DNA from 3 places in the Oceanobacter sp. ABM4_470 genome. Region 2 is predicted to be linked to each of the others. Evidence: predicted binding sites of a transcription regulator. Region 2 holds the regulator's gene; each other region holds the start of a gene.
What was found. Region 2 encodes sigma-54, which starts transcription at its own class of promoters, with help from an activator protein. Its sites were predicted from a motif close to TGGCACNNNNNTTGCTNT; they were not measured.

Region 1: a site for sigma-54 is predicted at 2,546-2,563, ahead of ACXADJ_RS02300 (pilin). Genes of this name have one in related genera too.
Region 3: a site for sigma-54 is predicted at 3,966-3,983, ahead of flgB (flagellar basal body rod protein FlgB). Genes of this name have one in related genera too.

Annotation. Positions count from the first base shown of each region.
Region 1 is NZ_JBSWTR010000001.1:505,672-515,739, reverse strand. It holds gene ACXADJ_RS02310 (TonB-dependent receptor plug domain-containing protein) at 1-713, shown strand, start outside; gene ACXADJ_RS02305 (hypothetical protein) at 729-2,000, shown strand; gene ACXADJ_RS02300 (pilin) at 2,727-3,263, shown strand; gene pilB (type IV-A pilus assembly ATPase PilB) at 3,384-5,081, shown strand; gene ACXADJ_RS02290 (type II secretion system F family protein) at 5,188-6,072, shown strand; gene ACXADJ_RS02285 (type II secretion system F family protein) at 6,066-6,419, shown strand; gene ACXADJ_RS02280 (prepilin peptidase) at 6,419-7,315, shown strand; gene coaE (dephospho-CoA kinase) at 7,318-7,920, shown strand; gene yacG (DNA gyrase inhibitor YacG) at 7,975-8,193, shown strand; gene ACXADJ_RS02265 (copper chaperone PCu(A)C) at 8,289-8,843, opposite strand; gene prmA (50S ribosomal protein L11 methyltransferase) at 9,104-9,997, shown strand.
Region 2 is NZ_JBSWTR010000001.1:2,886,113-2,896,180, forward strand. It holds gene ACXADJ_RS12685 (MlaC/ttg2D family ABC transporter substrate-binding protein) at 1-539, opposite strand, end outside; gene mlaD (outer membrane lipid asymmetry maintenance protein MlaD) at 772-1,233, opposite strand; gene mlaE (lipid asymmetry maintenance ABC transporter permease subunit MlaE) at 1,236-2,018, opposite strand; gene ACXADJ_RS12700 (ATP-binding cassette domain-containing protein) at 2,018-2,833, opposite strand; gene ACXADJ_RS12705 (calcium/sodium antiporter) at 3,290-4,255, shown strand; gene ACXADJ_RS12710 (KpsF/GutQ family sugar-phosphate isomerase) at 4,258-5,229, shown strand; gene lptC (LPS export ABC transporter periplasmic protein LptC) at 5,229-5,783, shown strand; gene lptA (lipopolysaccharide transport periplasmic protein LptA) at 5,770-6,369, shown strand; gene lptB (LPS export ABC transporter ATP-binding protein) at 6,366-7,091, shown strand; gene ACXADJ_RS12730 (RNA polymerase factor sigma-54) at 7,219-8,706, shown strand; gene hpf (ribosome hibernation-promoting factor, HPF/YfiA family) at 8,760-9,059, shown strand; gene ptsN (PTS IIA-like nitrogen regulatory protein PtsN) at 9,063-9,515, shown strand; gene rapZ (RNase adapter RapZ) at 9,566-10,068, shown strand, end outside.
Region 3 is NZ_JBSWTR010000001.1:1,933,927-1,943,994, reverse strand. It holds gene ACXADJ_RS08450 (DUF5017 domain-containing protein) at 1-3,754, shown strand, start outside; gene flgB (flagellar basal body rod protein FlgB) at 4,021-4,446, shown strand; gene flgC (flagellar basal body rod protein FlgC) at 4,449-4,895, shown strand; gene ACXADJ_RS08435 (flagellar hook assembly protein FlgD) at 4,906-5,697, shown strand; gene ACXADJ_RS08430 (flagellar hook-basal body complex protein) at 5,727-9,329, shown strand; gene ACXADJ_RS08425 (GNAT family N-acetyltransferase) at 9,819-10,068, shown strand, end outside.

The DNA.
Region 1 (10,068 bases), 2.4 Mb from region 2:
GCGTGCATTTGAACTGGAAGCGCGCCTTGCGCATCCCCAGCCTGTACGAGCGCTTCGGCGACCAGGGCATGACCCGTGGCAACGCCGATCTGACCCCGGAGCTGGGCCGCACCCTGACCGCAGGCTTTGATATTGAAGCCGATGTATTCGCGCAGCCGTCGTTGGCAGTCACCGTATTTCGGCGTCAATTGCAGAACACCATCGTCGTGGTATACGACCCATCAACCGGGTCAGGTCGTTACGAAAACAGCGCCGATGCCGTCATGAAAGGCCTGGAGTGGCAGTTGAAAAGCCGTTTTGGCAGCTCTCAATCCGCCTTTGGAAGCTGGCAGTTATCGCTGGCTGGCAGCCACTATTCCAGCACCAGCAGCAGCGACACCAAGTCGTACGACGATAAACAACTGCCTTCCATTTATCACCAACGTTTGCTCAGCAAGCTGCAGTGGCAAAGCGTGAATCAGGCGACCCGTGTCAGCCTCGAAAACGAGCTGGCCGGCGATATTTATCTCGACCGCAGCAATACCGTCAGCGGCGAAGACCGCAACCTCTGGAACCTGAATATCCACCGCGATACCGGCACGCTGGGCAACCGGGTTAGCCAGTCCAGTGTTGGCCTGCGGGTAAAAAATCTCTTTAACCACGAATTTACCGACTTCAGCAGCAGACCCGCACCCGCCCGGGAGTGGAATCTGTACCTGACCTGTCATTACTAAACCAAGGAATCCCTCATGTCTTATGATGCTCTGTTTACCAAAAAGCTGATGCTGGCCAGCGCCGTCGCCAGCTCCATGCTGCTGACTGCCTGTGGTAGTGATGATGATGACAACAAACGTACTGCGATTACTGGCGAAGCCTTTGCCGCTTTTACGACGGCCTCAGACTATAGCGGCTCTGAACTGGTGTATGGCAACGTTACCGATCTGCGCACATCAACCAACACCGTCCTGAACACCACTGAAACTAACTTTGGTATCGCTGGTGAAGGCAATCGCTCCAGCTTGTACTACCTGGATCGAACCAATGGTCTGGTAAGCAACTTCGATATCAGTAGCACACCTGGTGGCAGCGACTACGATTGGCAATATTCCGTCAACGAAACCGAGTCAGACAGCACCTCTAACCCATACACAGTGGTACACGAATCTGACGACGCAGCCTGGGTCGTTCGTTACGGCAGCAGCTCCGTTCTGAAGATCAACCCGAATGCCACAACCGCTGAAGAATTCCAGCTGGCAGAAGTTGATCTGTCTGCCTACACCGTAGAAGGCGCAACCTACCCACGCATGGCCGATGCGGTGATCTACAACAACACCCTGTTTGTCGTAATGCAGCGTCTGGACGCCTACTGGACACCAATGACGGCCTACATTGCCGCCATCGACCTGACCAGTATGGAAGAAATCGATACCGACACCAGCACCGACGGCCTGAACGGCATTGAGTTGAACATCACCAACCCAAGCACGCTGGAAATTGAAAACGGCATTCTGTTCGTTTCAGGCCACGGCCCATACGGCAGCAACACAGGTACCGGGTTGGACATGGTAGACGCCACAACCTACGCCGTAACCAACCTGATCAGTGACGAAGACAGCAACCTGTCTGAATACAACGCAGAAAGCGAAGCTGGAGTCATTCAATATCACATTGGCGACGTAGAACCGGTGAGCGACAACCTGGTGTACTTCACTGTTGCGCTAGAGCAGGGATACGGCACCACTCTCAACAATTACCTGTACCAGATCGACCCAACGTCTGACGACGCAGCCACTCTTGTTGATATCACCGCTGGTCTGAACAGCGACACCACACTGGGCAGCAACGACGAACTGACCCTGACCGACCTGGAAAGCGACAGCGAAGACCGCCTGTGGGTTGGCGTTGCCAACAGCGACAACCCGGGCCTGCTGGTACTGGACACCGACACCAACAGCCAAAACAACGAATACGTAGAGCTGAACCTGCTGCCACGTAAAGTTGTAATCCTCAACGCTGAATAAGCGCTTCAGGGCTCTTACCGAGCCCCTAGCCTGGCTCTTCCCCGCGCCATCGCCCGATGGCGCATTTTCTGATTCTTTCGCTTTTTCACTCCGACTACGCCGCCAGGAAGGGGCATGCCCCTTCCCTACATTCCGTTTAAACGCGTAATTCCCCATATAGGCTGACTTGGCTGTGGGAGGTAGCTTACTGCCGATACAGCGGTAACCTGTAAAAACCCTACATGGCTTAGCATCCGGGAGCGCGGGCGGCTCGCCCGCCATAATAAATGGCACTCGCTATCCGAGTTTATTCAACCTGCACAAAGTGATTCTGTTACCTGCGAAGACCCGACGTTGCCAGACAGACCGGAAATAACTCCAAACCACCTGCGATGACACTTTTGGACACCACCACCATCCCAACCCAAAACGGGTGACAAAATTTGTCACTTTGGCTCAGTTGCCGTCTAACCCAATCGTTTTGCTCAAGTAATATACGAATGAATAACGGCGTCAAAATGCCAACGCCATCACAAAAACCGGGCTTTTTAGCAATATCAAAAAATTGGCACGACTCTGGCTTATACCAAGCAGAGCAGGCGAATTTGGATTCCCCCCTCAATAGAATCCAAATTCTCATGCCGCTTTAACGGCTTTGTCACCAAGACAAACCACCCTACTGCGCCGACACAAATTAAACGGTAGCCAGCCAAATGGCCGCCAATTTTTAGAGAGTGGAGACTTCCCATGAAATCAGCTCAAAAAGGTTTTACCCTTATTGAATTGATGATCGTAATCGCGATCATCGGTATTCTGGCTGCTGTTGCTATTCCTCAGTACCAGTCCTACATCGCTCGTTCTGAAGTACAGACTTCCTTGGGCAGTGTTCGCGGTGGCCAAAACGCGATTGACGACTACGTTCAGCGTTACGCTCGGTTGCCAGCAAGCACAACTATCCTGGAAGACTACAACGGCACAGACCTGACCAATGCAGCTTACACTGCTGGCAAAGGTTACACCGTTGCATACGACCTGACCGTTCCGACTATTACAGTTACCTTCACAACCGAAGCTTCTGCCCTGTTGAACGATGGCTCTGACGCTGGTAGCTACGTTCTGTCTGGCTGTGGCCAGTACACTGCGCTGACTGAAGCAGCAGCATCTGGTGCCGGTTCTTGGGCTACCGCTTGTACTGCAGCATTCACTGCGGGTACAACTTCTCCTCTGGAGTGGGGCCTGACCAGCTCTTCTAACCTGAGCATCGAATTCGAACCACGTCTGTAATCTGAGATGTGCGTAAGGCCCCGCTTCGGCGGGGCTTTTTTTTGCCTGCAGGAAAAGCCTGCAGATATAACTCAATTTTGCTATTTTTCTTTTCTGGTTTGATCTTTTGGAATTTCTGACATGGCTGTACTAACGGGTATTCCCAAGCGACTTGTTGCAACGGGTATTGATGAGCAGGTGCTGCAAAGCTTACTGACAGAATCCAATGACAAGCGTATTCCGTTCGTCAAACTTGCCGCGGAATCCGGCCAAATACCCTCTGCCCAAATAGCCTTTGCGGCTTCTGAAGAGTTTGGCCTGCCGCTACTGGACCTGAGCGCCTTTGATACTGAAGCCATTCCGGAAGAATTAAACAACATAGAATTAATCGAAAAGCACCGTCTGGTGCCTTTGATGGCTCGCGGCTCGCGTCTGTATGTTGCCCAAGCCGATCCTACCCAGATTCAGCCGCTGGACGATTTTAAATTCAGCACCGGCCTGAACGTCGAGCCCGTTATTGTTGAACACAATAAACTCGAGGCCCTGGTAGAAAAGCTGATTAATGCCCAGGACTCTGGTATGGATGATCTGGGCTCAGAGTTGGACGATGTCGACCTGGAAGACCCGGATGCCGCTGACAAGGAAGCAGAAACAGCGACCAATGCCAACAGCGGCGACGATGCGCCGATCGTGCGTTTTGTGAACAAAATGCTGCTGGATGCCATCAAGATGGGCTCATCGGATATCCATTTTGAGCCGTATGAAAAGCGCTACCGGGTACGTTACCGTACCGACGGTGTACTGCACGAAGTGGCCAATCCGCCGGCCTCTCTTACCGGTAAAATTGCTGCCCGCTTGAAAGTCATGTCGCAGATGGACATCTCTGAACGCCGTATTCCTCAGGATGGCCGTATCAAGATGCGGATATCCAAATCCAAAGCCATCGACTTCCGGGTTAACACCTTGCCAACTTTGTTTGGCGAAAAGATCGTTCTGCGTATTCTCGACCCGTCTTCTGCACAGCTGGGCATTGATATGCTGGGTTATGAACCTGCCCAGAAAGACCTGTATATGCATGCGCTGTCGAAGCCGCAGGGCATGATTCTGGTAACAGGGCCCACGGGGTCCGGTAAAACCGTGTCTCTGTATACCGGTTTGAATATTCTTAATGAGGAAGGCACCAATATTTCCACCGCCGAAGACCCGGCAGAAATTAACCTGGAAGGCATTAACCAGGTGAACGTTAACGCCAAGGTCGGCCTCGACTTTGCGGCGGCCCTGCGTTCTTTCCTGCGTCAGGACCCGGATGTGATCATGGTGGGTGAAATTCGAGACCTGGAAACTGCATCCATTGCCATCAAGGCCGCACAAACCGGCCACCTGGTGTTATCTACCCTGCACACCAACAGCGCCCCGGAAACCATTACCCGCTTGGCCAATATGGGCGTACCCGCGTTCAATATTGCTACCTCGGTTTCTTTAATCATTGCCCAGCGTCTGGCGCGTCGTTTATGCAAAAGCTGCAAACAACCCGCGGATATTCCAGAACAAGCCCTGCTGGACCTTGGTTTTACCAAAGACATGCTGGAAGGCGCAGAAATTTATCAGCCTGTTGGCTGCGATCAATGCAAGGGCGGATATAAGGGCCGAGTGGGTATTTACGAGGTGGTCAAAATCACCGATGCCCTCTCACGTATTATCATGGAAGGCGGCAACTCCATTGAAATCGCCGATGTGGCCCGTAGCGAAGGTTTTAACGACTTGCGCACTTCGGCACTGATGAAAGTGGCCCAAGGTGTTACCAGCATAGAAGAAGCGAATCGAGTCACAACGGATTAATCAGAACAGGGTATGATTACCCTCTTCAAAATTTGAAATATCTGACGAATCAACCTTCAGGTGGGCAGCCAGCTCACCTGGATAAGCGGTAGAGGCAGTTTTCATCATGGCCAAGCAAGCCAAAAGCATTGAATTTACCTGGACTGGCGTTAACAAACGCGGCCAGAAGATGAATGGCACCATGTCTGGCAACAACATGGCCATGGTTAAAGCTCAACTGCGCAAGCAAGGTATTCAGCCGGACAAAGTAAAACGTGCACCGCAGCCATTGTTTGGTATCGGTAGTGGCGCCGCTAAAAGCAAAAAAATCAAATCGGCCGACATCAGCTTTTTTACCCGCCAGATGGCCACCATGATCAAAGCTGGCGTGCCACTGGTGCAGTCATTTGAAATTGTTGCTGACGGGGTCGACAACCCGGCCATGAAGGACCTGATCTTTAAACTGCGCGATACCGTAGCAGCCGGTAATGATTTTGCTTCTGCACTGAAAGAGCACCCGGAACACTTTGACGAACTCACCTGTAATCTGGTGGAGTCCGGTGAACAGTCCGGTGCACTGGAAACCATGCTCGACAAGGTGGCGATTTATAAAGAGAAGTCTGAAGCACTCAGATCCAAAATCAAAAAAGCCATGGGCTACCCAATCACGGTACTTGTGGTTGCAGCCATCGTAACCGCGATTTTGCTGATCAAGGTGGTTCCCACCTTCGAAGGTATGTTCCAGAGCTTTGGCAAGGAGCTGCCTGCGCCAACCCAAATGGTGGTCAATATTTCCGAATTTATGCAGGCCTACTGGTTTATTATTTTTGGATCTGTTGCCGCTTTGGTAGTGGCCTTCAAATACGCTATGAAGACCTCACAGGCATTCCGCGATCAGGTGGATCGTATTTCGCTGAAGCTGCCCGTAATGGGCAATATTCAGAATAAGGCCGCCATTGCTCGTTTTTCACGGGTTCTTTCCACCACCTTTGCCGCCGGTGTGCCCTGGTAGAAGCCCTAGACTCGGTTGCCGGAGCCGTTGGTAACAAGGTATACAAAGATGCGGTATTGGAAGTTAAAAACGAAGTATCCACCGGCCAGCAGATGCATTTTGCCATGCGCGCCACCGGTGTATTTCCCAATATGGTGATTCAGATGACCAGTATTGGCGAAGAGTCCGGAGCATTGGACGCCATGCTGGATAAAGCTGCCAGTTATTACGAAACCGAAGTGGACGACGCGGTCGATGGCCTGACTGCCATGATGGAACCCCTGATCATGGCCTTTTTGGGTGTCGTTGTTGGTGGCATGATCATCGCCATGTACCTGCCGATTTTCCAAATGGGATCGGCAATGTAATGGATTTTCTGGCTCCCTTTTCCACCCTGATCCAGTGGCTCGGCTCTCACTGGGCGTTGCAGCTGGTTTCCGTTGCTGTTTTGTCTTTACTGGTTGGCAGCTTTTTGAACGTGGTGATTTTGCGTCTGCCAATCATGATGTTTCGTAGCTGGAAGCAGGAATGTGCAGATGTCGACAACCTGCCGAAGCACCCTGCACTGGACGACCTGAGTACCCCCTACAATTTGGTCAAGCCGGACTCTCACTGCCCCAAGTGCCAAGCACCGGTAAAGGCCTGGCAGAATATTCCGCTGCTCAGCTTTTTGATGTTAAAAGGCCAATGCGCTGGCTGCGGCACCCGGATTGGATGGCGCTACCCTGCAGTCGAGCTGGTCACGGCTCTTATGAGTGCCGTATTGGTGTTTATGTTTCCGTGGGGCTGGCAGCTGGCAGCCATGCTGCTGTTTACCTGGCTGCTGGTGTCGATGTCGGTCATTGATATCGACCACCAGATTTTACCCGACTCCATGACACTGGGGCTGCTATGGCTGGGGCTGATTGCCAACAGCTTTGGTTTGTTTACCGATTTAAACTCTGCCGTATGGGGTGCCGTTGCCGGCTATTTGAGCCTGTGGTCGGTGTTCTGGATTTTCAAGCTGGTCACCGGCAAAGAAGGCATGGGCTTTGGCGATTTCAAATTACTGGCGGCCCTTGGTGCCTGGCTGGGTTTTCAAAAGCTGCTGCTGATTATTTTGTTGTCGTCCGCAGTCGGTGCAGTGGTTGGCATCGCTGGCATTCTGATTCTGGGACGCGATAAAAACCTGCCAATCCCATTTGGCCCATACCTGGCGGCGGCAGGCTGGATTGCCGCTCTGTGGGGCGACCAGATCATGGCCGCCTATTTGGGTCAGTTCTGACCATGGCAAATTGGGTGCTTGGGCTAACAGGCGGCATTGGTTCCGGAAAAACCGCAGCATCGGATTATCTGGCCAGTCTGGGCGTCGTGATTGTTGATGCCGACCTCGTCGCCCGAGAGGTGGTTGAACCTGGATCACCGGCGTTAACAGCCATTGCGGACTACTTTGGCCCGGAGAGCCTGCTGGAAAATGGCAGCCTGAATCGCCCCTGGCTGCGTCAGCAGGTGTTCGATCATGTGGAACAACGCAAGGCACTGGAAAGCATTACTCATCCTGCCATTCGCCAACGCATTATTGACCAGTTGGAGGCGGCTAATAGCCCTTATGTGGTGCTGGCTTCTCCTCTGCTATTTGAAACCAACCAACACGCGCTAACCACCCGCACCCTGGTGATTGATGTTCCCGAAGACGTTCAATTGCAACGGGCTGCAAGCCGAGACAACAACAGCGAAGATCAAATACGTAAAATCATCGCTTCTCAATTGCCCCGCGAGCAACGCTGTGCCAACGCCCATGACGTAATTGAGAACACCGGTACATTAGCACAATTACACCAGCGGCTTTTGCCACTCCACCAGTACTACCTTCAACAAGCGGCTGACTGAAACGCCAATCAGCGGTAGGCTTTGTCAGATCAACCGTTAAAGTATCTATTCATCATGACCGATTTATCCAAACCTGCTAACGACGCCGTCACTCTGGTCGATTGCCCAACCTGCCAGAAAAAAGTTGAGTGGAAGTCTGAAAATAAAGACCGCCCCTTTTGCTCGGAACGCTGCAAATTGATCGACCTGGGTGAGTGGGCCAGCGAAGGCCATAAAATTCCCGGTTCATCGATGGAAAACGATGTGATGTCCGGCGATCTTGATAACTTCTAACCGTTCATAAGTGGCAGATAGCGGCTGGACCAAACGCGATTGTGCCCATGCCACTATCGATATTTCTCTCTCGACCGTAGCGCTTCGCCTGTCTGTTACATCGCCATCGGCTGATGATGACCCTCTTTGCCCGGCATCACCATGTTGCGCAAATCGACCAGCTTTGCCTGATACGAAAGGCAACCGGATTTACTGAAACACAGTTCCAGCGGCAACTCACCGCCAACGGTTGCTGGCAACGGCTGTTGCACATCGAAGATCATCAGGTGCAATCCACCGGGCTCTAGGGTCACAGAGCCATTGGCCGGTACCTTGATGCTGTCGACCTGCCGCATTTTCATCACACCGTTTTCATGTTTGTGGGTATGCAGTTCAATGCGCCCAGCCCAGCGGGCGCTGGCTGACGTCAGTGTTTCATTTGAATCGGTGTGATTCTTCAGCACCATAAAAGCCGCGGTCATGGTCTTGCCCGGAATAGGCTGTCGTACCATCGGGCTTTCTGCCGAGATCGCCCGGCCTCCGTGAGACACCACATCGCCAGCAGACGCTGTGTTCTGTGCCATCACGCTGGCGCTGCCCATGCAGCACAGCCCCAGTACTAGCCCCTGTAATATGGCTGCCATGGAACCCACCGGTTTCAATCTCATCATCCTGTTTCTCCTTGGTTTCGCCACTTGTTCTGCAGTTATTCAACTGCTTTCACTTGGTTAAGAGGCGAGCAATACATACGGTTCGTTTTGGCTATTATTAACGGTAATGGCGAAAAAGTGTTCCATCGCGGTCAAGGCTGTGGAGAAAACGGGTGCGTCCAGTTGTCGCAGATAGGCTCACACCACCACAAACTGGACGCTTTCGGGCTTTTTCGGCAAACTCGCCGCCCATCAATCCTTCCAACGTATCAGGCATATCAATGAGTCAATGGGTTCAACTGCGGATCAAGGCACAAGCACACCAGGTCGAAGCGGCCGAAAATGCACTACTGGCACTGGGTGCTGTCTCGGTTACCTTGCAGGACGATGCCGATCAACCCATTCTGGAACCGGAACTGGGCACCACCCCGATTTGGGATAACACCCTGATCATTGGTCTGTTTACCGCCGATACAGACACTGAACAAACCCTGGAGCAATTTCCACTGATGTTTGCGGTCGAAGGTGGCCAGGGACAGCCGGAACTAAAATGGGAGCAGGTTGAAGACAAGGATTGGGTACGCGCCTGGATGGACAGCTACAAGCCCATGCAGTTTGGCGAGCGCCTCTGGATTTGCCCAAGCTGGTGCAAGCCACCACAACCCGACGCCACCAATTTGATGCTCGACCCCGGTCTGGCATTTGGCACCGGCACCCATCCAACCACCGCCCTGTGCTTGCAGTACCTGGATCAGGCCGTCGAAGGTGATGAACTGGTCATGGACTACGGCTGTGGCAGCGGCATTCTGGGTATGGCTGCCCTGTTGCTGGGTTCCAGCAAGATGATTGGTGTAGACATTGACCCTCAGGCGTTGATCGCCACCCGCGACAATGCCGACCGCAATGGCCTGAGCCACGAGCTGTTTGATGTTTACCTGCCACAAGACACACCTGCGGTAAAAGCCGATATGACGGTGGCCAATATTCTCGCAGGCCCACTGCAACAATTGGCCCCAACCCTCGCAGAACTGACACGTTCCGGCGGTAAACTGGCGCTTTCCGGCTTGCTCGCACACCAGGCCGACGAAGTAATTGCTACCTATAGCGAATGGTTTGTGATGAATGCCCCCAAGCAAATGGAAGATTGGGTTATGCTATCTGGCATCAGAAAGTAGCGGCTTTGACCCTTCGGGGTTGAACGCTCGCTGCTCACTATCCAAATATTTATTGAATCGGTTGTTTCAGG
Region 2 (10,068 bases):
CCCACGTTAATGCCGTTGACCACCACGTTCTGGGCTTTCCAGGAGTAGGACGACAGATCGTAGTACATGCTCTGGGTAATCGGGAATACCTTGCCACTGGGGGTAATCACCTCCAGATCGACCAGGGTGTTGCTGGACGTGTGCTCAAAATCATCACGCGGTGGCAACATCCGTACTTCGTAGTCAGTGAATTCAATCAGGCCGGTGGCATAAGAACTCAGCAAGCTGCGTTTGAAGGCGCGAGCAAAGCGGATGCGCTGCTGCTTGGTGGCCTTGAAGTAGTGCTTGCCCATGATCTTGCGGGTCAGCCGACGGAAGTCGACCATCGGGCCCAATACGTCTTCCAGCTCCCAGTAAAAACGGGCCTTATCGCTTTCGTACAGATGGCGATTGGTATCAATGCGTTCCATCACCTGCGTCGTCACGCGACGTACGACTTCATGGGCGTGTTCGCCCAATTCTTCCGATTCGAGGGCCTGACTGACAGGGGCCAACCACGACAGCATCAGTGCCATCGCCAATGTGATAATCCGGATCATCATGTCTCCTTGTTGTGAATGGCGCGGTTGCTTGCAGGGACACACGTCCCACCACAAGCTCCCCCAGGCACACGTTGACGAATGCCTCGGTCCATGCGCGCTTTGCCTATTCCGGTGAGTAAAGGAATGTAGGCAAAGTTTATTACAAAAAGATACAAACTGCGTAATCTGACAATAGCAATAGCGCCAGATTTCGCCTAAAGAATCAGAAGTGGCCCATTCAAAACAAGGCTTAGCCTTCTTCCGCCTTATTGAACAGGAAGCGACCAATCAGCTCTTCCAGCACAATGGCAGACTGGGTGTCTTCAATCCAGTCGCCGTCCTTGAGGAAATCGGTTTCTGCCCCCACCGTCAGGCCAATGTATTTTTCGCCCAACAGGCCTGCGGTCAGGATCGCGGCGGAGGTATCAATCGACAGGTTGTCGACGTCCTTGTTGATCTCCATTTCAACCACGGCGCTGTACCAGTCCTTATCGAGGTAAATATTGGTCACCCGACCAATAGTGACGCCCGCCATCGACACCTTGGCACGATCATTCAGACCACCAAGGTTTTCAAAATGCGCTTTCACGGTGTAGGTATCACCGGCATCACTGACCGACAGCCCGCTGACGCGGAATGCCATCAGCACCAAAGCCACAATCCCCATGACCATAAAGATACCAACGGTAAATTCCAACGAACGCTTTTGCATAATCACACGCCTCCAAACATGACTGCAGTCAGTACAAAATCCAGTCCCAATACCGCCAGTGATGCAATCACAACGGTCTGGGTGGTTGCCTTGCCAATGCCTTCCGAAGTCGGCATGGAGGCGTATCCCTGATAAACAGCAATCCAGGTGACCACCCACCCGAATGCCAATGATTTGATGATGCCTTTCACAACATCGTTATAAAAAGTGACCGACGCCTGCATGTTGCCCCAGTAGGCGCCATCATCAATGCCGAGCATATCGACGGCCACAAACGCGCCGCCCCAGATGCCGACAGTGCTGAAAATCAGCGCCAGTATCGGCATCGAAATCATGCCCGCCCACAGTCGTGGCGTAATCACCCGTTTAAGTGGGTCAACGCCCATCATTTCCATCGCCGACAGTTGCTCGGTGGCTTTCATCAGGCCAATTTCAGCCGTCAGCGCCGACCCTGCCCGACCAGCAAACAGCAAGGCGGTTACTACCGGGCCCAGCTCACGCAGCAGCGTCAGAGAAACCAGCGTGCCCAGGGCCGCTTCGGAGCCGAAGTCGACCAGAATGGTGTAACCCTGCAAGCCCAGCACCATGCCGACAAAGAAACCGGCAACGGCAATAATGCTGAGTGAGCGCACCCCCACCGAAAACAGCTGTTTGACCAGATCGCCAAACCCGGCGCTGCCAGGGCCGCCCCACATCAGCGAGTTCCACAACAGCATGCTGGAGGCACCCAGCGATTCGATCATGCCAATGCCGGTGCGGCCGAGGGCGCGAATACGATCCATCATCAGCCCTCTCCTCCGGCCAGAATATCGTTACGGTAGTCGTCTGCCGGGTAGTGGAACGGCACAGGGCCGTCAGGTTCGCCCCGCAAGAACTGGCGAACCTCGTCGTTGCCGTCGTGCATCAACTCGTTGGGCGTACCAAAACCGATCACCTTGCCACCGGACACCAGACAGAGGTAGTCCGCGATTGAGCAGGATTCCTCTACATCGTGGGACACCAGCAGGCTGGTCAGCCCCAGCGCCTTGTTAAGACCGCGAATCAGCTTGACGATCATGCCCATGGAAATCGGGTCGAGGCCGGTGAACGGCTCGTCGTACATGATCAGTTCCGGGTCCATCGCGATCGAGCGAGCCAGTGCAACCCGCCGCGCCATACCACCGGACAATTCGGCCGGGTTCAGATCACGGGCACCACGCAGGCCAACGGCTTCAAGCTTCATCAGCACCAGATCACGGATCATGGATTCCGGCAGGTCGGTGTGAGTTCGCAATGGAAAGGCAACGTTGTCGAAGACGTTGAGGTCGGTAAACAGAGCACCGGTCTGGAACAGCATGCCCATTTTCTGCTTACGCAGTTCAAACAGTTGCTGACGCTTGAGCTTGGGAACTTCCTGACCAGCCACCACGATGGAGCCGGAATCCGGCAGCAGTTGTCCACCAATCAGGCGCAGCAGCGTTGTTTTACCTGTACCACTGGGGCCCATGATGGCGGTGATTTTTCCTTTCGGAAAATCCACCGACAGGCCGTCGTAAATAAGGCGTTCGCCGCGTGAGAATGTCAGGTCGCGAATCGACACATAGGCTTGTTCAGCCGCCATGGAAGGTTCCTTTCCTGGGCGTTTGGGAATGATCGACAGAATAGCGGATTGTTTTGGCTTAACCAACGATACATGGGACATCTATTTAATCCGGTGCCCGCTCTGGGCTACCGAATGGTTTCGAATCACGAAGCCGACTTACAGGCCTGACGGGGCAAGTCAAAAGTCGGCGACACAGAGTCGAGATCATCCGGACGCCCCCGAAGGGCGCGGGTTGCCGCCGCCCAGTGCGGTGTTGACGAATTTGGAAAGGACGCATCATTCCGCTGCATTCGTGGCCTTGCACTGAACAACGGCAACACTCGCGCAGAGCCGTGCAGGATTAAACAGATGTCCCCGACCCTTATGGAACTGTCACAAAACGCTTTATTCCAATTGCTTGTGCCTACCCCTTCGGTACAATGCTGCGTCTTCAATTCTGCCGCAGATTTTTTCTGACTTTTCGACAGGAGTTCTATGATTCTTCCTCTTATAGCCGTTGTGATTGGCCTGGTGGTACTGGTCTGGAGTGCAGACAAGTTCGTACTGGGGGCTGCGGCGACTGCCCGCCGTCTGGGCATGTCTCCTTTGCTGGTTGGCTTAACGATCGTTTCCATCGGCACATCTGCGCCTGAATTATTCGTTTCTGCGGTAGCGACCCTCGATGGCGCCGGCAACCTCGCCATTGGTAACGCCATTGGCTCCAACATTGCCAATATCGGCCTGGTGCTGGGTATTACCGCCCTGGTAAGCCCCATTCCGCTACGCAAGAAGTTGCTCAAAAAAGAACTGCCGTTACTTCTGCTGGTGAGCATTCTGGCCGGCCTGACACTGGTTAACCTGGAGTTGGGACTGATTGACTCACTGCTGTTGCTGGCTGGCCTGGTGGTGGCCATGTACATCATGTTCCAGGACTCCGATGACGCTGGCGAATCACTGGTCGACGACGAAGAAGCCGAAGCCATTGAGTCCATCTCGACCAAAATGGCGGTGTTCTGGCTGGTAACCGGTCTGGTTGCCCTGATGGCCAGCTCCAAGTCGCTGGTGTGGGGCGCGTCTGAAATTGCGATGTCGTTTGGCGTCAGTGAGCTGGTGATTGGCCTGACCATCGTCGCCATTGGCACCAGTTTGCCAGAACTGGCTGCCTCGGTTGCCAGTGCTCTCAAAGGCCACCACGACATTGCCATCGGTAACGTTATTGGCTCCAACATTTTCAATTTGCTGGCGGTGATGCCAGTACCAGGCCTGATCGCCAAGGTTGCCGTTGAGCCGGATGCGCTCTACCGCGATCTGCCGGTGATGCTGGGCCTCACTTTCGCACTGCTGGTGCTGTTCCTGATCAACCGCAAAAGCGGTGTGATGGGTCGCTTCAGCGGCATTGCGCTGACACTCAGCTACCTTGGGTATATGGGTGTCCTGTTTGCTACGGGTACGAATGGATAACAATGAATACTGAATTTAATTACCTCGAATCTGCCAAGCGTTCTATTGGACTGGAACGCGACGCCATCAACGATCTGATCGGCCGCCTGACTGACGATTTCAGCAAGGCCTGCCGCCTGATCATGGACTGCAAGGGCCGTGTTGTGATCACCGGCATGGGCAAGTCCGGTCATATTGGTAACAAGCTGGCCGCCACGCTGGCCAGTACCGGTACCCCTGCGTTTTTCGTTCACCCGGGCGAAGCCAGCCATGGCGATATGGGCATGATCACCCGCGAAGACGTGGTGATTGCCCTGAGTAACTCCGGCGAAACCTCCGAAGTCACCAGCCTGCTGCCACTGCTGAAGCGCCTGTCTGTGCCGCTGATCAGCATGACCGGCAATGCCGCATCGACGCTGTCCTCTGCTGCCGATGCCCACCTAGACACCGGTGTTGAACAGGAAGCCTGTCCGCTCAACCTGGCCCCAACCTCTTCCACCACCACAGCACTGGTGATGGGAGACGCACTGGCCATTGCCCTGCTGGAAGCCCGTGGCTTCACCGCTGAAGATTTTGCTTTCTCCCACCCGGGCGGCAGCCTCGGCCGTCGCCTGCTGCTGAAAGTTGAAGATATCATGCACAAGGGTGACGAAATCCCGGTGGTTGCACCGGCCGATAGCGTATCCCGTTCTTTGCTGCAAATGACCTCCAAGGGCATGGGCATGACCACCATTCAGGACGCCAACGGCGAACTGTTGGGTATCTTCACCGACGGTGACTTGCGTCGTGCCATCGACCAGGGAGTTAACATCCAGACCGCCACCATTTCCGACGTGATGACCCGCAACGCCAAGAGCGTTCCGGCCAACATGCTGGCGGCCGAAGCCCTGAAGATCATGGAAGACGTGAAAATCAGTGCATTGGTTGTGGCTGAAGAAGGCAAGATTCTGGGGGTACTGACCACTCACGACATGTTGCGCGCCGGAGTTATCTGATGCGTAAGCGTTACCTGCTGCTGGTTCTGGCCGTCTTTTTTGGCATGTCGTTGCTGGCAGTGGAACGCTATACCAACGAACTGGTGATTGAAGAAGTTCACCAGTCCGTTGATGAACCTGATTACTACGGTGAAAACCTGCGTCACCGTCGCTTCAACGACGCCGGTGAACTGGAACAGTCACTGCGCGCGGAAGCCTCACGTCACTTCGACCAGAGCGGCGAAAGCATTCTCGACCAGCCAGTGGTGGAAACCACTGATGCCAATCAGCAACGCTGGCAGGCCTCTGCCGACCGTGGCCTGATTGCCGACTCCGATGCCGAAATCCGCCTGCAAGGCAATGTGTTGCTGGAATCCCGCGACCAAAGCAAGCCGATGACCATCACCACCGAATCGCTGATCTACAATCCGGATCAATCCCGGGCGTCGACCGACGACTGGGTTATCATCACCGACGGCACAAGTGAAACACGCTCCCAGGGTCTGAGCGTGGATACCAACCGCCAACGAATAGAACTCAAGCAACACGTGAGTACCCGTTATGTTCAAGAATAAGCTGGCCATGCTGTTAATGGCAGTGAGCCTGTTGCCGTTGACCGCCCAAGCCCTCGAAAGCGACTGGCAGCAGGAAATGGTCATCCAGTCCGACCGCGCCGAGCTTGACCGCAAAACCGGCATGGTGGTGTACGAAGGTGACGTTGAGCTGACCCAGGGCACCCTCAAGATTCAATCCGACCGTCTGGTGCTGATTCTGGAAGGCAAAAGCCTCAAGCAAGCCATTGCCGAAGGCGAGCCAGCCCGCTACGAGCAGCAAGTCAGTGCCGATAAGCCGGTGACCAACGCCAGTGCTGAACGCATCGACTACTTTGCTGCCGACAAGCTGATCAACTTCAGCGGCAACGCCGAACTGACCCAGGAAAACAACAGCTTCAGTGGCCAGCAGATTCGTTACGACATCACCGCCGAAACCGTCTCTGCCAGTGGTCAAACGCCAGCCTCCGACCAGTCGGACGCCAGCGGCGAATCCGATAGCCAGCGTATTCGCGTGATCATCCAGCCGCAGCAAACCGGCCAGGCTGACAGCGCCAACAACAACCTGGTGGACACGGACGAGGAGACAGCTGCGGAGACCAGTGAATGAAGACCCTCAAGGCGCAGCACCTGGCCAAAAGCTACGGCGGCCGGGAAGTGGTAAAGGACGTATCGCTGGCAGTTTCCAGCGGTCAAATCGTCGGTTTGCTGGGCCCCAACGGCGCCGGCAAAACCACCTGTTTCTACATGATTGTGAACCTGGTGCAGGCCGACAAGGGCCGTGTCAGCATCGACGATGAAGACATCTCCCACTTGCCGATGCACGGCCGCGCCAAGAAAGGCATTGGCTACCTGCCACAGGAAGCCTCGATCTTCCGCAAGCTCAGCGTTGAAGATAACATTCTGGCCATTCTGGAAACCCGCGACGACCTCAACAAGGCCGGCAGGCAGCAGCAACTGGAGCAATTATTGGACGAATTTCACATCCAGCACATTCGCAAAAGTGCCGGTATGGCCCTCTCCGGGGGCGAGCGCCGACGGGTCGAAATTGCCCGCGCACTGGCCGCTGAACCGTCCTTTGTGTTGCTCGATGAGCCTTTCGCAGGGGTTGACCCGATTTCTGTCGCTGACATCATGGACATCATTCGCCAGCTCAAAAACCGCGGTATCGGCGTGTTGATTACCGACCATAACGTGCGGGAAACATTGGCAATTTGCGAAAAAGCCTACATTGTAGGCGGCGGCCACATCATTGCCGAAGGCACCGCCGACGAAGTGTTGGCCAACGAACAGGTACGGGCTGTGTATCTGGGACAGGATTTCCGTCTCTGATCCGCAACGCTGCCAGAGATTCCGGTATTTCGCTGTTTGCAAAGCGAAACCATACAGGCATAGGCAGGGCGCAAAGCTTGCGTATAATGCACAGAACATGCCGATCATTGATGAACAGTAGCGCAGTATGAAAGCATCGCTTCAGTTAAAAATGGGTCAGTCGCTGACCATGACGCCACAGCTGCAACAGGCCATCCGCTTGCTGCAACTGTCGACTCTGGATCTGCAACAGGAAATCCAGGAAGCCCTGGACTCCAATCCCATGCTGGAACATGACGAGTCCGAGAACGAAGACTTCTCCTCCGAAGCCAGCAGCAACAACGACAATAACGAAACCGAAGTCACTGCCAGCACGCCGGAACCGGAAACCCAGGAACTGGGCGACCAATGGTCTGACGACAAAATGCCGGACGACCTGCCGGTTGACAGCGACTGGGACGACACCTTCCAGACCACCGCCAGCATTGCCGCAGGCCCAGGTCCTTCCGGTGACGATGATTTCGACTATGACTCCCGTCATGCCACCACCGACGACCTGCAAGGTCATCTGGAATGGCAGCTGAACCTGACGCCCATGAGCGACGTCGACCGCGAAATCGCCACTATGCTGATCGACGGTGTCGACGAAGACGGCTACCTGCACACCACCATCGAAGACGTGCTCGAAGCCATGGACCCGGAATCCGAGGTGGAACAGGAAGAAGTCGTTGCGGTACTGAAACGCCTGCAACAGTTCGACCCGGCCGGGGTGTTCGCTCGCGACCTGCGCGAATGCCTGTTGCTGCAACTGGCGCAACTGCCAAAAGACACCCCCTGGTTGACCGAGGCGCAACTGGTGATCAGCGATTTCATCAATCTGCTGGGCAGCCGCGACTACCCGACCCTGATGCGCAAAACCAAATTGAAGGAAGACAACCTCAAGGCGGTACTGCGACTGATCAAGGAGCTCAACCCGAAACCGGGGGCAGGCATCAGCGGCGAACAGTCCGAATACGTTGTCCCCGACGTCATCGTGCGTAACATCCGCGATGAATGGCGCGTCGAACTGAACCCCGACATTGCGCCGAAACTGCGCGTCAACGCCGACTACGCCTCGCTGGTGCGTCGCTCTGACAGCAGCTCCGACAACACCTTCCTGAAAGACCACCTGCAAGAGGCTCGCTGGTTCATCAAGAGCCTGCAAAGCCGCAACGACACCTTGCTGAAAGTGGCGACCAAAATTGTTGAATACCAGATCGAATTCTTCGAAGAAGGCGAAGAAAAGATGAAACCACTGGTATTGCACGACATTGCCGAAGCCGTTGGCATGCATGAATCCACCATTTCACGGGTCACCACCCAGAAATTCATGCACACCCCACGAGGCATTTTCGAGCTCAAGTATTTCTTCTCCAGCCACGTCAGCACCGACACCGGCGGAGAGTGCTCCTCGACCGCTATTCGCGCCATGATCAAGAAACTGATCAGCGAAGAAAACGCGCGTAAGCCACTGAGTGACAACAAAATTGCCACCATGCTGAGCGAAAAAGGCATTCAGGTGGCGCGACGCACCGTCGCCAAATACCGTGAAGCCATGATGATTCCACCATCAAACGAACGTAAACAGTTGATCTGATGTCAACAACAGGTCTAGTCTCAGTATTGGATCTGTAAAGGAGGAGCCGTTTTATGAGCATCACTATTAGTGGCCAACACGTTGAAGTAACGGAAGCCATGGAAGCCTATGTGAAAGAAAAACTGGTGCGCCTGGAGCGCCACGCCGACATCACGTCGGGTCAGTTTATTCTCAAGCTCGAGAAGGATCGCAAGATTGCCGAAGGCACCCTGCACGTAGCAGGTGCCGACATCAACGCAACGGCGACTCACGACGACATGTACGCAGCCATCGACCTGATGGCCGACAAACTGGATCGTCAGGTGCTTAAACACAAAGAGAAACTGGTTGCACGACAGCACGGACAAGGCTAACGCATGACCCTCCAAATCGCCGATATCCTGACCCCGGAACGCACCATCAATGACGTGACGGTTTCAAGCAAAAAGAAGTTGCTGGAGTTCATCTCCAGTCTGGTTGCGGAAGAACTGAGCGATAGCTCATCGGATGAAGTGTTCGAACGACTGCTAGGGCGCGAGCGCCTTGGCAGTACAGGTATCGGCGAGGGCATCGCTATCCCCCACTGCCGTTTGCCTCAATGTAACGAAGCCGTTGGCGTGCTGCTGCACCTGAACAACGCCATCGACTTCGACTCGATCGACCGCCAGCCGGTCGACCTGGTGTTTGCCCTGCTGGTGCCGGAAGAAGCCACCGACGAACACCTGCAAATTCTGGCCACGCTGGCGCAAAACTTCAGCCAGGCCGATTACCGTCAGAAGCTGCGAGATGCCTCTGGCAATCGCCCCCTGTTCGACGCTGCCCTGTCCTGACGGGTAGCCGAACCAGTCACTCAGCCACCGACAACCACTGGAGACAGGTTATGCGTCTGGTCGTCATTAGCGGTCGCTCCGGTTCCGGTAAATCCAGCGCCCTGGCCGTGCTGGAAGACCTGGGTTTCTACTGCATCGACAACCTCCCCGTCGACCTGCTGCCAGCCCTGGCAGAATTGCCATGCAGCGCCGAAAAGCGTTCATCGGTCGCGGTCAGCGTTGACGTTCGTAACCTGCCGGACGACATTGAGCACCTCACTGAAGTACTGACTGAGCTGCCACAACACTACCGCCAGCTCGACATCGTCTTCCTCGACGCCACCGAAGAAGTGCTATTGCAGCGCTTCAGCTCGACCCGTCGCAAACACCCGCTGACCGACAACAATATTTCGTTGGCTGAAGCCATCGACCGCGAAACCGAACTACTGGGTCCGGTGGCCAACATGGCCGACCTGACGCTGGATACCACCAGCATGTCGGTGCATGACCTGCGTGGGCTGATCAAAATGCGCGTTGCCGGTAAAAGCACACCGGACATGGCGGTGCTATTCCA
Region 3 (10,068 bases), 950 kb from region 2:
TATCCTGCTGCTGAACGAAATTGACGGCAACGACGACGGTGCTACTGTAAACACATTCAACAGTGCTTACCTGCAAGTTGCCCAAGCCGATGATATTGCTGCCATCAGCTATCCGTACGTTTACTACGGCGACAATGGCAACACCAATTACTGTAATACTGGCGCGCCAATCGAAGAATCCGTGGATGTTGATTACAACAAGGACGGCGACTCCGATGACCCGGAAGACCGCTATGGTTTTGGTAACTACAACGGTCAGTACTGCATGGCGATCTTCTCGAAGTATCCGATCGACGAAGCCAATATCCGTACCTTCCAGGAATTCAAATGGGCAGATATGCCGGATTACCTGGTACCGACCACCAGCGATGGCAACTGGTACAGCGAAGACGAAATGTCGGTATTCCGCCTGTCTTCAAAAACCCATATGGACGTTCCTGTAGATGTTGATGGCACGGTGGTACACGTACTGGCGACACACCCAACACCGCCAAACTTCGATGGTGATGAAGACCGCAACGGTATGCGTAATCACGACGAAATTCGTCTGTTTGCGGATTACATCAACCCGGAAAGCACCTACCTTTACGACGATCAGGGCAACACGGGCGTTAGCCTGACGGCCGATAGTCGTTTCGTGATTGTGGGTGACCTCAATGCATCAGCCAAAGAAGGGGATGCCTACACGCTGGACGGCGTGCGCGCGATTGAACAGCTGACACTGAGCGATCTGGTGAACCCGAACCTGCACGAAGACAGCAACACCTTTCAGGTACCAACGTCTGCGGCTGGCTTCGAAAATGCTTCTGACAGCATTTACGCGTCTACCCATACCGCCGGTTGGGCGATGCGCGCGGACTATGTACTGCCATCGGCCTTCGGTCTGGAAATTTCTCAGGGTGGCGTATTCTGGCCACGGGAATCCGACGACCTCAGCTACCTGATTACCGCCGCCAATGCCGATGACATGGAAAGCTCCGATCACCGCATGGTGTGGATGGACCTGACCATCACAGACGGCACTGTGGCGGATGACACTGCGGAACAGCCAGCGGCTGAAGAGATCGTGTTCAGCGATGACTTCAAGTCTGGCTTCGACAACGTCACTTTGGTGGACAACGGCGACGCTGCAGAAGGGTGGGAATCCTCTTCCAGCTACGGCGCGGTTGTGAGCTGTTTCAACGGCACGGAAAACTGTGACGACTGGCTGATTGTGCCAGCTACGCTGGATGCCGGTGCCAGCTACTCCTTGAGCTTTGAGTCTGCCTACAACTACGGCTCAGACCCGCTGAGCCAAATCAAGCTGCTTATCTCTACCGACTTCACTGGTGACGTTGCAGCAGCAAATTGGACTGATCTGTCGGATCAAGTGACCTGGTCTTCCGGCAGCTGGGCGTTTGTCGATTCCGGCGACATTGACCTGTCTGCCTATGCGGGAGAATCGGTTTATATCGCTTTCCAGTACAGCAGTACCTCAGGCGGCGATGCGGCGACCTGGGAAATCACCAACGTCGAATTAGTGAAGCAGGTTGCTACCAACGAGGACGAAGTGGTTTTCTCTGACGACTTCAAGTCCGGTCTGGATAGCCACGATGTGGTAAGCGTCAACGATGATGGTCAGGACTGGACGTCCGATGCTGGTTACGGTGCCAAGGTAAGCTGTTTTAATGGTACGGCTGCCTGTGATGACTGGCTGATTGTGACTGAGTCACTCGATGCGGGTGCCGACTATGTTCTGAACTTCGAGTCTGCTTACAACTATGGCTCAGACCCGCTGAGTCAGATCAAGCTGCTGATTTCCACCGATTACGCAGGCGACGTAGCGACCGCTAACTGGACCGATTTTTCCGATCAGGTGAGCTGGTCTACAGGTAGCTGGGCGTTTGTGGAGTCCGGCGATATCAATCTGTCTGCTTACGCGGGCCAGACTATTCATATTGCTTTCCAGTACACCAGTGTCTCAGGCGGTGATGCGGCGACCTGGGAAATCACCAACTTGACCATTACCAGGCTGGGTAACGGTGCGGTTGATGTTGAAGATACCACTGGCGGAACTGTGCTGGCAGACAATGCGCCAGCCGCCACACTGAATAACGTGAACCTGCGTACCGAAGGCACGTTGGCGTTTGAAGAAGTGGCCGTACCAGCGGCAGAATCTGCAGAGAGCTTCCAGGTGGTTGGTTCTTCTGGCCTGACGGTGGACGGTGTAGCACTGGCCGATTCCGGCTATAAAACACTGGTGAAGTCCGGTGACCTGATCGACGGCAACGTCTACGCTCAAGTGAAAGACAGCGCCGGTTCGGACCTGTTTGTGTCCAACTACAACGAGTTCAGCTCCATTCTGCCAATCGACGATCGCATCTTTGCGGTCAGCCAGTTTGAAAACATCCCGGGTGGGATGCACCTGATGGAACTGACTCAGGACACCACCACCGGTGCGCTGACGCCAATTTCTACCGAGGCGTTGGACTTCTCCCATGTTCACGGTGGCTACAACCACTGTGCCGCCATGGTGACTCCATGGAACACGCACATGGCCGCAGAAGAGTACGAGCCAAACGCCCGTGCCCGTAATGCCGCGACGGGTTCCATCGACAGCTACTACGACCCCATTGCCGATTACCATGCCGACCTGAGCCTGGTGCAGGTGAACCCGTACTGGTACGGCTACCCGGTTGAAATCGCGGTCAACGTTGACGGTGCTGACGTGACGACTGAGATCACCAAGCACTATGCGGTGGCCCGTGTATCCATCGAAGTGCCTTACGTGATGCCAGACCGCAAGACGATGTACCTGACTGACGACCAATCCACCGGCGGCGGTCTGTACATGTTTGTTGCTGATGAAGCGGAAGATATGTCTGCCGGTACTCTTTATGCCATGAAGTGGAATCAGACCGATGCCGGTTCTGACGAGAATGCCGGTATGGGTGCTGCTGACATTGAGTGGATCAATCTGGGTCACGCGACCAACGAGGAGGTCTCAGCCTATGTGAACGGTGATGCGCCACTGGCCTTTGCCGATATGTTTGATGCGATTGATCCAGTGGACGGGCAGTGCGCGTTGGGCTACACCAGCATCAACTTCCTCGGCGAGCAGGAGTGCCTGAAGTTGAACAGTGGCATGGAACAGGCTGCTTCCCGTCTGGAAACCCGTCGCTATGCTGCTTACATGGGTGCGACAGTGGAAATGGCCAAGGAAGAGGGGTTCACCTACAACCCACATAACCACAAGATCTACCTGGCAACCACCAACGTGGTTCGCAGCATGCTGAACGGCTCGAACGAAACCGGTGGTCCAAACCACATGCAGCTGCAGTCCAACATGTGTGGCGGTATTTATGAAATGTCGCTGGGCAGCAACGAGGAAATCGGTTCCGAGTACGTAATCGGTGCCGCTCGTGGCGAAGTCGCCGGTATTGTAGAAGGCTCCAGCTGCTCCGTTGACGGCCTGGCGGGTCCTGACAACGTTGCCTACGTAGGTTATGACACGCTGATCATCACCGAAGATACCGGTTACCACGACAACAACTTTGTTTGGGCCTATAACCTGCAAAGCAAAGCACTGACCCGTATTCTGTCCGCACCAAGTGGCGCAGAAAACACCGGTCCGTACATGTTCAACCAGATCAACGGTTTTGCTTACATCACCAACGTGGTACAGCATCCGGCAGGGGAATCGGTTGATCCTTCTGCCGGTAACGAAGCGGAGCTGGGTTACTTTGGCCCGATTCCGGTAGAAGCTGCTGAATAATTGCTTAACAAACACGTTGTCAGGCATTACTGACATGTGCTCCAAAGCCGCTGCCCTCAGGTAGCGGCTTTTTTGTTTGCTTTTCAGCACTTCTGTCACCGTAGGCCAATCACTTCCTGCCGCTGGTAAAAGTGGCGGCAATTTGCCGTTCCGGCTTACCACTCCTCTATGGGTATTCTCCAACTTACTGATAAATAAGAAGATTTTTATTTGGCACGGCGGTTGCTGTATTCACTGCAAGTTAAGTTTCGACTGTGGTAACGGCAATGGCGGCAATCAGTTTCAACAATGCACTCGGTGTTCATGACGATGCTCTGCAACTTCGTGCCAAGCGGGCAGAGGTGCTGGCGAATAACCTCGCTAATGCCGATACCCCGGGATACAAGGCGCGGGACTTTGATTTTCAGTCAGCATTGGATGCAGCGGTTGAAAACGGCAATGTGGGCACCGCCCAGCAAACCAGTTTGACGCTGGAGCGCACCAACAGCGGCCATTTGGCCGGATCGGGTACCGGTTCCATGGATGAAAGCCTGCTGTACCGCAATCCAATGCAGCCTGCGCTGGATGGCAACACGGTCGATTCGCAGCTGGAATCGGCGCTCTACGCCAAAAACAGCATCGATTACAACGCTTCCTTTGAGTTCCTGAACAGCAAGATCACGGGCCTCAAAGGCGCCATCCGGGGAGAATAATCATGTCATTAACCAATGTGTTTGATATCGCCGGTTCTGGCATGAGTGCCCAGTCGGTGCGTTTGAATACCACGGCTTCCAACCTGGCTAACGCGGAAAGTGCCTCCAGCTCGGTGGACGAAACCTACCGCGCTCGCAAGCCCTGGTTTGCGGTAATGCAGCAGGAAGAGCTGAAGCTGAACGAAGACGGCCAATTCAGTGGCATGGACGACGGTATCGGCGTTGGGGTGCAAGTGCTGGGTATTGTCGAGAAAGACTCACCACTGCAAGCCCGCTTCCAACCGGATCACCCGATGGCTAACGAAGACGGTTATGTCTATTACCCCAACGTCAACGTGGTAGAGGAAATGACCGACATGATGTCGTCTTCCCGCAGCTACCAAATGAACGTCGAGGTGATGAAAACTGCCAAGCAAATGCTTACCCGTACGCTGACGCTGGGCCAGTAAGGAGGTTTTCATGTCCACCATTGATACAACGACCACCTCGTCTTCGGTACTGGATCAGTACAAGGCTTCGACCGATTCCGGTACGGGTACCTCCGATAACGAACTGGGACAGGACGCCTTTCTGGAGCTGATGGTTGCTCAGTTGAACAACCAGAACCCGCTCGACCCAATGGACAACCAGGCGTTTGTGGCACAGCTGGCGCAGTTTTCAACGGTTGAGGGCATCGACAACCTCAACACCACGGTTGAGACCATTTCGTCCGAGTTCTCGTCTTTCTCTGCCTTGCAGGCCTCCAGCATGGTTGGTCAGTCGGTGATCGTTGATGGCAACACCACCGGTGTGCTGCGCGACGGCGGCACCCTGAATGGCTATACCGAGTTGGAAGAAAGTGCCACCGACCTGAGCCTTGCGGTGTACGACAGCAGCGGTCAGTTACTGGAACAGTATGACATCGGCACGCACGCCTCTGGCGCTCTATCGGTGGAGTGGGATGGCCTTAACCTCAGCGTCGATGGCGATGAGCTGAACAGCAGTGCCCTGAACCGGGACGAATATCTGACCGATGACAACGGCGAACTGATTCTGGACGACGACGGCAACCCGCAGCTGGTGCCTTACGAGGCCGGTGAGTATCAGTTTGTACTGACGGGCACCATCGACGGCACAACCGAACAGGTTGATATGAGCATGAGTACCCGGGTAGAGAGCGTGACGTTGGCTTCCAGCGGCACCGTTACCCTTAATTTGACCGGCGGTCAGACAGCCAGCATGTCTGATATCAGCCAGGTTCTCGAAGACTAACGCACGACAGGTATCAAGAGGAATTCGTCATGGCTTTTAACATTGGTTTGAGCGGTATTAACGCGGCGTCTACCGACCTGTCGGTCACCGGTAACAACATCGCCAACGCCAGCACCACCGGCTTCAAGGAATCGCGAGCGGAGTTTGGCGACGTCTACACCAACTCACTGCTGGGCAGTGGCAGTGCGGCAGTGGGTAGCGGTGTATCGGTTGCGGATGTGGCGCAAGAGTTCACCCAGGGCAGCATCAGTGCCACCGACAACACACTGGACCTCGCCATCGATGGCAACGGCTTCTTTGTATTGAACGACAACGGCTCGCAAACTTACACCCGTTCGGGGGCGTACAACCTCGATGCCGATGGCTATGTCACTGCTAATAACGGTGCGGTGCTGCAAGGCTTTTTGGCCGACGAAAACGGTGAAATTGCCGGGGTACTGCAAGACCTTCAAATCGACGTTACCAGTCAGTCCCCACAGTTAACCAGCGACGTACAGTTGGAAGTTAACCTCGACGCCAGTGAACCGATTTTGCAGGAACTGGGCACCACAGTAGATACCACCGGTCTGGCGATTGGCGCAGTTGACGCAGGTATTCCTGAATCGACCTTCACCACCTTGTCCAGCGCCGGTCAGCCGATGACCGCTGGTACTGCCGCACGGGTGGGTTTTGCCACCGACCTCACTACGGTTGCAGCGGCCGGTTATGGCGCCATCAGCATGGATATTGATGTGGGTGACGGCTCTGGTGCCCAAACCATCACGCTGGACGGCGTTGCAGCCGGTGGCTCCGTGGCGGATATTCTCAGTGATGTGCAAGGGGCTCTGGATGATGCCTTTGGCTCCCAGCAATTTACTGCCAGCCAGGGTACAGGCGGTGAGCTGGTGATTACTCGTGCGGGCTACGCCGCAACCGATGGTAGCGCGTTTACTCTTTCAAACACGGCTGCATTTGATGCCGCCTTCGGTGCCAGCGGGGCAGTCAGTGCCGGTACCCAGGGCAGCCTGCTGTTTGTTGGTGACACGCCACTGACCATTGACTTGTCGAACACCCCGGGTACTTCAACAACAACCCGTACCACGGCCACTCCGCCGCTGAATATTGTTGCCAGCGACGCCGGTGAACTGGCGGAATTGACTGCTGGTAGCATCATCGGTGCTCAGGATTTGAGTACCGCCAACGGCAACGTGCTGGCGTTCACTATTGCCACCGGTAACGGCTCCACTTACAACATCAACCTGTCCGAAGCCAGCTGGGCCTCCGCTGCACCAGCCGACTATGCCAATGTGACAACCGCTGAGCTGGTGGCAGAAATCAATACCCAAATCGCTGCTCAAAGCGCCACACCCGATGTGAACGTGGTGAACAGCAGCGGCTTTATTTCCTTCCAGGCTCAGGCTCCGGCAACCGAAGGTGATTACGTACAGCTGGCGGATAACACTGCCACCTCGAATGGCCTGAACCTGACCGACCTCGGCTTTTCTACCTCAAACCGCTACGACGGTGGTGAAGCGCCGGTTGATGCCAATAACGAATTCCAGATTGAAGTGACCAGTACCACCGGTAACACCGCTGGCCCATACACGATAACCATTCCGCCAAATACCTATGCCGATCTGGATGATCTGGCCAACGCCATTCAGCAGCAGTTTGATCTGGTAATTGGCTCCAACGGTCTGGCTGACAACGTCAGCGTTGAAGCAGTGGGCGGTCAGTTGGTGTTTACCAATCTGGTGACCGGCTCCGGTGAGGGCATTGATATTACCGCTACCGGTACGGAGCCTCAGGCCGTTACTGAGCTGGGCTTTGACAGCCTGTATGCCGTGGCCGGTACCGATGCCATCGACCGCAGCAACAGCTTCCGTATTAATCTGACCGTGCCGCAGCCGGATGAAGAAGGTCGTTCCGGTTCTGTACTGATCTCGCTGGATCAGGAAATCAGCTCGGTGCAGGAGTTGGCTTCGGCCATTAATGCCCAGTTGAACAGCCAGGATTCCGACAGCTACATTGGCGTACAAGCCTACGCCGTGGAAGTAGAGCCTGCGACGACGCCAATCCAGTATCAGCTGGAACTGCGCGCCACAGACGCGGGCGAAGCCTCGACCATCAGCATCACCAACATTAACGCCTCCGGCGGTGACATTACCGACGCCGAATTGTTTGCCTTGCTGCAAGTCGACGCCAGTGACGACACCCTGATGGTTGAAGGTATTGAAGGCGTTAACAACGGCTACCCGGAAACCATGGTGACCCTGACCAATCCGGAAGGGGAAGAAAGCATCATTACCATTCCGGAGTACAGTGCTGCCAATGAAATCGTCGCCTTGCTGAACGATGAGCCAGGGGTTACTGCCTCGGCAACCTCCACCGCCACCCTGACAGCGGCGGGTTACAACAGCCCGGGCAACGACATGACCATTACCCTCAATGGTCAGCAATTAACGTCAACTTCGCTGGAAGACCTGGCTGAAGAAATCAACGAATACACCGATACCTCGCTGCCGGGCTTCACCGCGGAAATCAACGCCGACGGCGATCTGGTCATCAACAGTGCCACAGGCCGCGATATTGATATCGAGATTTCTTCCAGTACCGATACCGACTCGCTGGTGATTGTGGGCTCGTCCACCACTGGCCCGCAGGTACTGGGCGGTAGCGCCGGTGCGGCCTCGGCGGCCACCATTGGCGGCACCGTGAATATCGTACTCAACGAAGGCTATAACCTGTCGAATCCGACGCCATCGGTATCGGGTATTTTTGGCACCCTCAATGCTTCTGAATACACCGAATACGCGCTGAACACCTTCGATCCGAACGATTCTGGCACCTATAACCATTCCACCTCGGTGACCATCTACGACAGTCAGGGTAACGACCATGTGATGACCCAGTACTTCGTGCGGGAACCCGCCACCGACGAATCGTCCGACTCCCAGTGGGTCATGTACGTAACCGTGGATGGACAGAACGTGGGTGATCCGGATTCGACGCTGGATTACCCGGCCAACCAGCAAGCCACCATGGCCAGCTTCGATCTCTACTTCAATCAGGATGGCACCATCGATGAAGATGCCATCGGTGAAATGTACATCACCAACTGGGACCCACTGGACAGCAACGGCGACCGTAACGGTGCCATCGGCTCAATGAATGTGTTGGAAGGCGGTTTACCGCTGACCACACCGGCGAACAGCTCCAACTTTCAGATCAGCCTGGAAGGCACCACCTTGTATGGTTCTGATTTTGCGGTTAACGAAGTGGATCAGAACGGTTACACCACCGGTCGTTTGAGTGGCCTGCAAATTGATGACGACGGCATTATCTTCGCCCAGTTCACCAATGGTCAGTCTGAGACTCTGGGGCAGGTGGCGTTGGCCAACTTCACCAATCCGGAAGGTTTGACCAAAGTAGGTGACACGGCATGGGCGGAGTCTTACTCGTCTGGTGTGCCGACCATTGGCGAGCCGAATACGGCGTCTTTGGGGCAGATTCAGTCATCCGCGCTGGAAGATTCCAATGTCGATTTGTCGGAGGAACTGGTGCAGTTGATCATTGCTCAGCGTAACTTCCAGGCCAATGCCAAAACCATTGAAACGTCTGACCAGGTAACTCAGGCCATCATCAACATCTGATTATCTATAAGGGGACATCTATTTAATCCTGCACGGCTCTCGGCTCGGGCCTCCTGCTTCGCCCTACCTCCTGCATCCATGCAGTCGTGCGCGAGTGTTGCCATTGTTCAGTGCAAGGCGACGAATGCAGCGAAATGACGAACCTGTCCGGTCGAGTCTTTTCAAGTTCGTCAACACCGCACTGGGCGGCGGCAACCCGCGCCCTGCGGGGGCTGCCGGATGATCTCGACTCTGTGTCGCCGACTTTTGACTTGACCCGTCAGGCCTGCAAGTCGGCTTCGTGATTCGAAACCACCCGGTAGCCCAGAGTGAGCACCGGATTAAATAGATGTCCCCATAACCGCTCTACCCATAAGTCAGACAGGGCTCATGGGTTTTGATTAGAAAAGAGGGGACGAGTAGCAGACCACAGATAGATCGCTGCTCTTCTCCGCTACCCTTATACGCGTTAGTCTAGAGGCTCCCCCTTGAGCTTCAACGGAGCGAACCATGGCTAACGAATCCCCGCAACAACGCCGCATCGACATCGTTAAGGTTGATTATCGCAACCCGCAGCATGGCCAGCAGCTGGTCGATCTGTTGGACGCTTACGCGCGTGATCCTATGGGCGGGGGAGAGCCGTTGTCGATAGAAGTACAACGTACATTGCCACAACGCTTGGCGGCCGTGCCGTACGCACACAGCTGGATTGCCTACGTGGACGATCAGCCTGCCGGTTTGCTGAATGCCTTTCTGGCGT